One region of the Bacillus thuringiensis genome, then DNA from elsewhere that is predicted to be linked to it. Evidence: a T-box and tRNA genes for the amino acid it is inferred to sense, from the RefSeq annotation. Region 1 holds a T-box; the other holds one or more tRNA genes.

Region 1 (3,290 bases):
GCTGTTCTAGAAATCCATGTAGCAAATGCCACACCTGGCAAAGCAAATAAGAGGAATAGAGCATTTCGAGAGGCAAGTAGCGTCTTTGTATCATTTTCCGCAAAATCTTTCTTCATATGAAACACCTTTCAAATTGTCTATACGATAATTTATACTCTAATGAAAACACCTTTTACTCTTCTATCGTTTTAATAACTTTAGCTGGGTTACCACCAACAACTACATTATTAGGTACATCTTTTGTCACAACTGCCCCTGAAGCAATTACAACATTATCTCCAATTGAAATACCAGGGTTAATAATAGCGCCTCCGCCAACCCAAACATTGTTACCTATCTTTACCGATTTTCCATATTCTTTGCCAGAGTTTCGTTCCACCGGATGTAATGGATGAGTAGCAGTATAAATGTGAACACCAGGTGCAAACATACAATTATCACCGATTCGAACTTCACAAACGTCCAAAATCACACAATTGAAATTTGCGAAAAAGCTCTTTCCAACATGAATATTGTAGCCGTAATCACAACGAAAATCAGGATTAATTTGGGCTTTCCCATCAGCTGAAGAACCTAAAAGCTGATTTAATAATGTAAAACGCCTCTCATCTCCTGTCTCCATCGCCTCGTTATAAAGGCGTGTTAAACGTTTTGCCTCCACCCTATCAGCCACCAATTCTTCGTCATCCGCAATATACATTTCTCCTGCCACCATCTTTTCTTTCTCCGTTTTCATACAATCCTCTCCTTTTTTATTATATGGGAGGCACTTATTAAACATCTTTAATAAGTGCCTTTAATTAAACTTATTAAACACGTTTAATAAGTAACCCTATATTAGCATACTTTTTAATATATGCAACTAATAAGTTCGGAAAAGAAGTGCGAACTCCTTGCTCTATGTATCGATATGAAGAATAATTGATATCGAAAAACGAGGGAACGCTCAGCGCCCCCTCTCAAATCCAATCCGTTTTTTAATTTCCACTAAATTTATCTTCGCGATTTTTCTTGCTCGCTCAGCACCTTTTTCTAACGCTTCATATAATAAATTCGGCTCATTCATATACATAGTATATTTCTCACGAGGTCCAGCTAACTCACGGTCTACAACGCGAAATAACTCTTTTTTCACATCGCCCCATCCGATTCCAGTCTCATACTTTTCACGCATCGACTGTATTTCATCTTCCATCGCAAACTCTTTATATATCATAAATAATGTTTCTAATTCTTTCGGTTCATTTGGAAGTGAAGAATCTGTTTTGATTTTAAATATTAACTTTCGTAGTTTTTCTTTCTCTGCAAATAACGGGATTACATTCCCGTAACTTTTACTCATCTTTCTTCCATCAAGTCCTGGTAATATTGCTCCTTCTTCTTGCACTACATACTCCGGAAGTGTAAATGTCGTGCCGAATGTATGATTAAAATACGTCGCAATATCACGTGCAATTTCAATATGCTGAATTTGATCTTTCCCAACTGGTACATGAGTAACTTGAAATAGTAATATGTCAGCCGCCATTAAAATCGGATACGTATATAATCCCATATTCACTCCTGCATCTACCTCTAAACCCGCTTTTTTATTTTGCTCCACCTTCGCTTTATACGCATGAGCACGGTTCATAAGACCTTTCGGAGTTAGGCAAGCTAAAATCCAAGCTAATTCTAGAATCTCCGATACTTCTGTTTGCCGATAAAAAATAACATCTTCCCCAAGTCCAAGCGATAACCAAGTAGCTGCTACCTCTTTCGTATAACTGCTGAACTTTTCTGAATCATGCACAGCATTTAACGCATGATAATCCGCTATAAAATACAATGCTTTTCCTTCATTATTCTTTGACATTTGCAATGCAGGTTTAATCGCACCAATATAATTTCCTAAATGCGGATAACCTGTCGGCTTAATTCCTGTTAACATTATTTTTTCACTCACACTAACTCCTCCTTTCTCAAAATAAAAAGAGCCTCTCATCCTTAAAAAGGACGAGAAACTCCCGCGGTACCACCTTAATTAGCTATCATTATAGCTCACTTCAACTTCTTAACGTGAAGTAACCGTCTTTACCTACTCTTTTCAGTTAGAAGCTCCAGAGCCCATTCCATATTCATCCCTTACTGATTCCCACCACATATCAGCTCTCTGAAAAGTTTCGAATATGTACTCTTCTCTTTCATTGCTTTTTCGTTATTTTTTACAGTTTATCACATTTCACTTCCAAACAAACCCTAGTTTTCTATTTTATATAGCAGGAATTTCCACTTCAATTGTCTAATGTTATATAGGTTTGCAGAAATATTCGAAACAACTTTGGAGGTTTTTTCATGGTAAAATATATATCAATTTTAGGTTCAACAGGATCCATCGGCACATCTGCATTAGATGTCGTTTCAGCTCATCCTGAACATTTTAAAATCATCGGTTTAACCGCAAATTATAATATCGATCTTCTTGAGCAACAAATCAAAACGTTTCAACCTCGTATTGTAAGCGTTGCGACAAAAGACTTAGCAGACAAGCTTCGTACGCGTATTTCAGCAAATACAAAAATCACACACGGGACTGATGGCTTAATCGCAGTAGCTACTCACCCTGATTCAAATCTTGTATTAAGTTCTGTTGTCGGTGTTTCAGGATTACTCCCAACAATTGAAGCATTAAAAGCGAAGAAAGATATCGCTATTGCTAATAAAGAAACTTTGGTTGCAGCTGGACATATCGTAACTGAACTAGCGCAACAAAACGGATGTCGCTTAATTCCAGTAGATAGTGAGCATTCAGCTATTTTCCAATGTTTAAACGGCGAAAATAATAAAGAGATTGAGAAGTTAATTGTAACAGCTTCCGGTGGTGCTTTTCGTGATAAAACACGTGAAGAAATGCAAACATTACAAGCTAAGGACGCTTTAAAACATCCAAACTGGTTAATGGGTGCAAAACTAACGATTGATTCTGCCACATTAATGAATAAAGGCTTTGAAGTAATGGAAGCGAGATGGCTATTTGATATTCCGTATGAAAAAATTGATGTAATGATTCATAAAGAAAGTATCATTCATTCTTTAGTAGAATTTATTGATGGATCAGCTATGGCACAGCTCGGTGCTCCTGATATGAGAATGCCGATTCAATATGCGTTTCACTATCCTACTCGGCTACCTTCTTCCTATGAAAAATTAAATTTATTAGAAATCGGTAGTTTACATTTTGAAAAACCAGATTTAGAGAAGTTCCCTTGTCTACAATACGCATATGAATGTGGCAAAATCGGTGGTACTAC
Region 2 (3,290 bases), 2.6 Mb from region 1:
CCGGTGCTGGAAGGTTAAGGAGAGGGGTTAGCGTAAGCGAAGCTCTGAACTGAAGCCCCAGTAAACGGCGGCCGTAACTATAACGGTCCTAAGGTAGCGAAATTCCTTGTCGGGTAAGTTCCGACCCGCACGAAAGGTGTAACGATTTGGGCACTGTCTCAACCAGAGACTCGGTGAAATTATAGTACCTGTGAAGATGCAGGTTACCCGCGACAGGACGGAAAGACCCCGTGGAGCTTTACTGTAGCCTGATATTGAATTTTGGTACAGTTTGTACAGGATAGGCGGGAGCCATTGAAACCGGAGCGCTAGCTTCGGTGGAGGCGCTGGTGGGATACCGCCCTGACTGTATTGAAATTCTAACCTACGGGTCTTATCGACCCGGGAGACAGTGTCAGGTGGGCAGTTTGACTGGGGCGGTCGCCTCCTAAAGTGTAACGGAGGCGCCCAAAGGTTCCCTCAGAATGGTTGGAAATCATTCGTAGAGTGCAAAGGCATAAGGGAGCTTGACTGCGAGACCTACAAGTCGAGCAGGGACGAAAGTCGGGCTTAGTGATCCGGTGGTTCCGCATGGAAGGGCCATCGCTCAACGGATAAAAGCTACCCCGGGGATAACAGGCTTATCTCCCCCAAGAGTCCACATCGACGGGGAGGTTTGGCACCTCGATGTCGGCTCATCGCATCCTGGGGCTGTAGTCGGTCCCAAGGGTTGGGCTGTTCGCCCATTAAAGCGGTACGCGAGCTGGGTTCAGAACGTCGTGAGACAGTTCGGTCCCTATCCGTCGTGGGCGTAGGAAATTTGAGAGGAGCTGTCCTTAGTACGAGAGGACCGGGATGGACGCACCGCTGGTGTACCAGTTGTTCTGCCAAGGGCATAGCTGGGTAGCTATGTGCGGAAGGGATAAGTGCTGAAAGCATCTAAGCATGAAGCCCCCCTCAAGATGAGATTTCCCATAGCGTAAGCTAGTAAGATCCCTGAAAGATGATCAGGTTGATAGGTTCGAGGTGGAAGCATGGTGACATGTGGAGCTGACGAATACTAATAGATCGAGGACTTAACCATATAATATGAAGCAAATGTTATCTAGTTTTGAGAGAACATAAAAAACTTGTTGACTTTTAAAGTAAATAAGTTATAATAATGATTGTCTCAAAAGAATAATGTCTGGTAATGATGGCAGAGAGGTCACACCCGTTCCCATACCGAACACGGAAGTTAAGCTCTCTAGCGCCGATGGTAGTTGGGACCTTGTCCCTGTGAGAGTAGGACGTTGCCAGGCAATATTATTCCGCAGTAGCTCAGCGGTAGAGCTATCGGCTGTTAACCGATCGGTCGTAGGTTCGATTCCTACCTGCGGAGCCATTGGAGAGCTGTCCGAGTTGGCCGAAGGAGCACGATTGGAAATCGTGTATACGTCACAAGCGTATCAAGGGTTCGAATCCCTTGCTCTCCGCCATAGGATTTATAATATTTGGCCCGTTGGTCAAGTGGTTAAGACACCGCCCTTTCACGGCGGTAACACGGGTTCGAATCCCGTACGGGTCACCACTTTGGAGGATTAGCTCAGCTGGGAGAGCACCTGCCTTACAAGCAGGGGGTCGGCGGTTCGATCCCGTCATCCTCCACCATATAAATTTTATATGAATAGTATTATCGCGGGGTGGAGCAGCACGGTAGCTCGTCGGGCTCATAACCCGAAGGTCGCAGGTTCAAATCCTGTCCCCGCAACCAAATGGTCCCGTGGTGTAGTGGTTAACATGCCTGCCTGTCACGCAGGAGATCGCCGGTTCGACCCCGGTCGGGACCGCCATTTTAATAAGGCTCGGTAGCTCAGTCGGTAGAGCAGAGGACTGAAAATCCTCGTGTCGGCGGTTCGATTCCGTCCCGAGCCACCATTTATTTTAATAAAATACGCCGGCTTAGCTCAATTGGTAGAGCAACTGACTTGTAATCAGTAGGTTGGGGGTTCAAGTCCTCTAGCCGGCACCATGTAAGTTTCGGAGGGGTAGCGAAGTGGCTAAACGCGGCGGACTGTAAATCCGCTCCTTCGGGTTCGGCAGTTCGAATCTGCCCCCCTCCACCATTTACATAGGGGCATAGTTTAAAGGTAGAACTGAGGTCTCCAAAACCTCCAGTGTGGGTTCGATTCCTACTGCCCCTGCCAAATATATTTACACAACATGGCGGTTGTGGCGAAGTGGTTAACGCACCGGATTGTGGCTCCGGCATTCGTGGGTTCGATTCCCATCAGTCGCCCCATTTTTATTTTAAAAATTACAAATAATTTAATTGATACTTACATATAATTAAGTAAGAATTCGATGGGCTATAGCCAAGCGGTAAGGCAACGGACTTTGACTCCGTCATGCGCTGGTTCGAATCCAGCTAGCCCAGCCATTTTTGCGGAAGTAGTTCAGTGGTAGAATACAACCTTGCCAAGGTTGGGGTCGCGGGTTCGAATCCCGTCTTCCGCTCCAATAAAATTTAATATGGCGGCATAGCCAAGTGGTAAGGCAGAGGTCTGCAAAACCTTTATCACCGGTTCAAATCCGGTTGCCGCCTTTTCTTTTGTGCCGATGTGGCGGAATTGGCAGACGCGCACGACTCAAAATCGTGTTCCTTCGGGAGTGTCGGTTCGACCCCGACCATCGGTATCATGAACGTCGTAAAAAAACTCTATACAATTAGTATAGAGTTTTTTTGTGTTTTCTTTTCATTACATGACAAAATAAGCGCAAAAAGTGTACGGTGAGTAAACTGTGAAACATTAAAAGGATAAAAACAAACATTCAATTTTATCTTTTTAATTGCGGTATTCTAAAATATTCCCTTCGAGCACTCTAGAGAGAATTTCTCCACCCCGGTGACATGAAGTTAAATCCGACACCACCAGTAGATATTAGTACATTATCAACGGTTAAGTTTGTAATTTCTAAAAACTTCTTTTTAAACTCTTCTCTGTTGTACTTATACATTGTTGAGTGGCACGCCCACATTTGCATTGAAGTACTTAACCAATCCCCTAATTCCTTCAATTCAGGAAACGCCTCAAATTGGATTGGTTCATCTAATTTCATGAATCTTACTTGATAGATAGTTGGGTTTAACTTTTCTCCTATTCCTTTAAGAGTATGTGTGTTTTTTTCGTTTGAATGTGTCATAATTCTCCCCCATTTCCCCTTCGAATTTTTTCCTATTTTAATTATACAACAATAGAAAGTAATTGTAGGGGTATTATGGAAATTGTTATCAGCAATATAAAAAGACTCTAACAGAAATGTTAGAGTCT

The links. The T-box of region 1 lies ahead of AC241_RS16290 (tryptophan--tRNA ligase). A T-box ahead of a tRNA ligase gene usually reads a tRNA of that ligase, here a tRNA-Trp.
Region 2: it has a tRNA-Trp gene. The T-box ahead of AC241_RS16290 (tryptophan--tRNA ligase) is inferred to sense a tRNA for this amino acid. The anticodon was not compared.

Annotation. Positions count from the first base shown of each region.
Region 1 covers NZ_CP012099.1:3,157,700-3,160,989, forward strand. The annotation lists gene AC241_RS16280 (MFS transporter) at 1-116, opposite strand, end outside; gene AC241_RS16285 (maltose O-acetyltransferase) at 173-736, opposite strand; gene AC241_RS16290 (tryptophan--tRNA ligase) at 947-1,945, opposite strand; T-box leader at 1,989-2,196, opposite strand; gene AC241_RS16295 (1-deoxy-D-xylulose-5-phosphate reductoisomerase) at 2,335-3,290, shown strand, end outside.
Region 2 covers NZ_CP012099.1:527,312-530,601, forward strand. The annotation lists rRNA gene AC241_RS02720 (23S ribosomal RNA) at 1-1,063, shown strand, start outside; rRNA gene rrf (5S ribosomal RNA) at 1,165-1,280, shown strand; tRNA gene AC241_RS02730 (tRNA-Asn) at 1,289-1,363, shown strand; tRNA gene AC241_RS02735 (tRNA-Ser) at 1,366-1,457, shown strand; tRNA gene AC241_RS02740 (tRNA-Glu) at 1,475-1,549, shown strand; tRNA gene AC241_RS02745 (tRNA-Val) at 1,554-1,629, shown strand; tRNA gene AC241_RS02750 (tRNA-Met) at 1,656-1,732, shown strand; tRNA gene AC241_RS02755 (tRNA-Asp) at 1,736-1,811, shown strand; tRNA gene AC241_RS02760 (tRNA-Phe) at 1,821-1,896, shown strand; tRNA gene AC241_RS02765 (tRNA-Thr) at 1,915-1,990, shown strand; tRNA gene AC241_RS02770 (tRNA-Tyr) at 2,001-2,084, shown strand; tRNA gene AC241_RS02775 (tRNA-Trp) at 2,092-2,165, shown strand; tRNA gene AC241_RS02780 (tRNA-His) at 2,185-2,260, shown strand; tRNA gene AC241_RS02785 (tRNA-Gln) at 2,324-2,398, shown strand; tRNA gene AC241_RS02790 (tRNA-Gly) at 2,404-2,478, shown strand; tRNA gene AC241_RS02795 (tRNA-Cys) at 2,493-2,563, shown strand; tRNA gene AC241_RS02800 (tRNA-Leu) at 2,574-2,655, shown strand; gene AC241_RS02805 (DUF3884 family protein) at 2,842-3,162, opposite strand.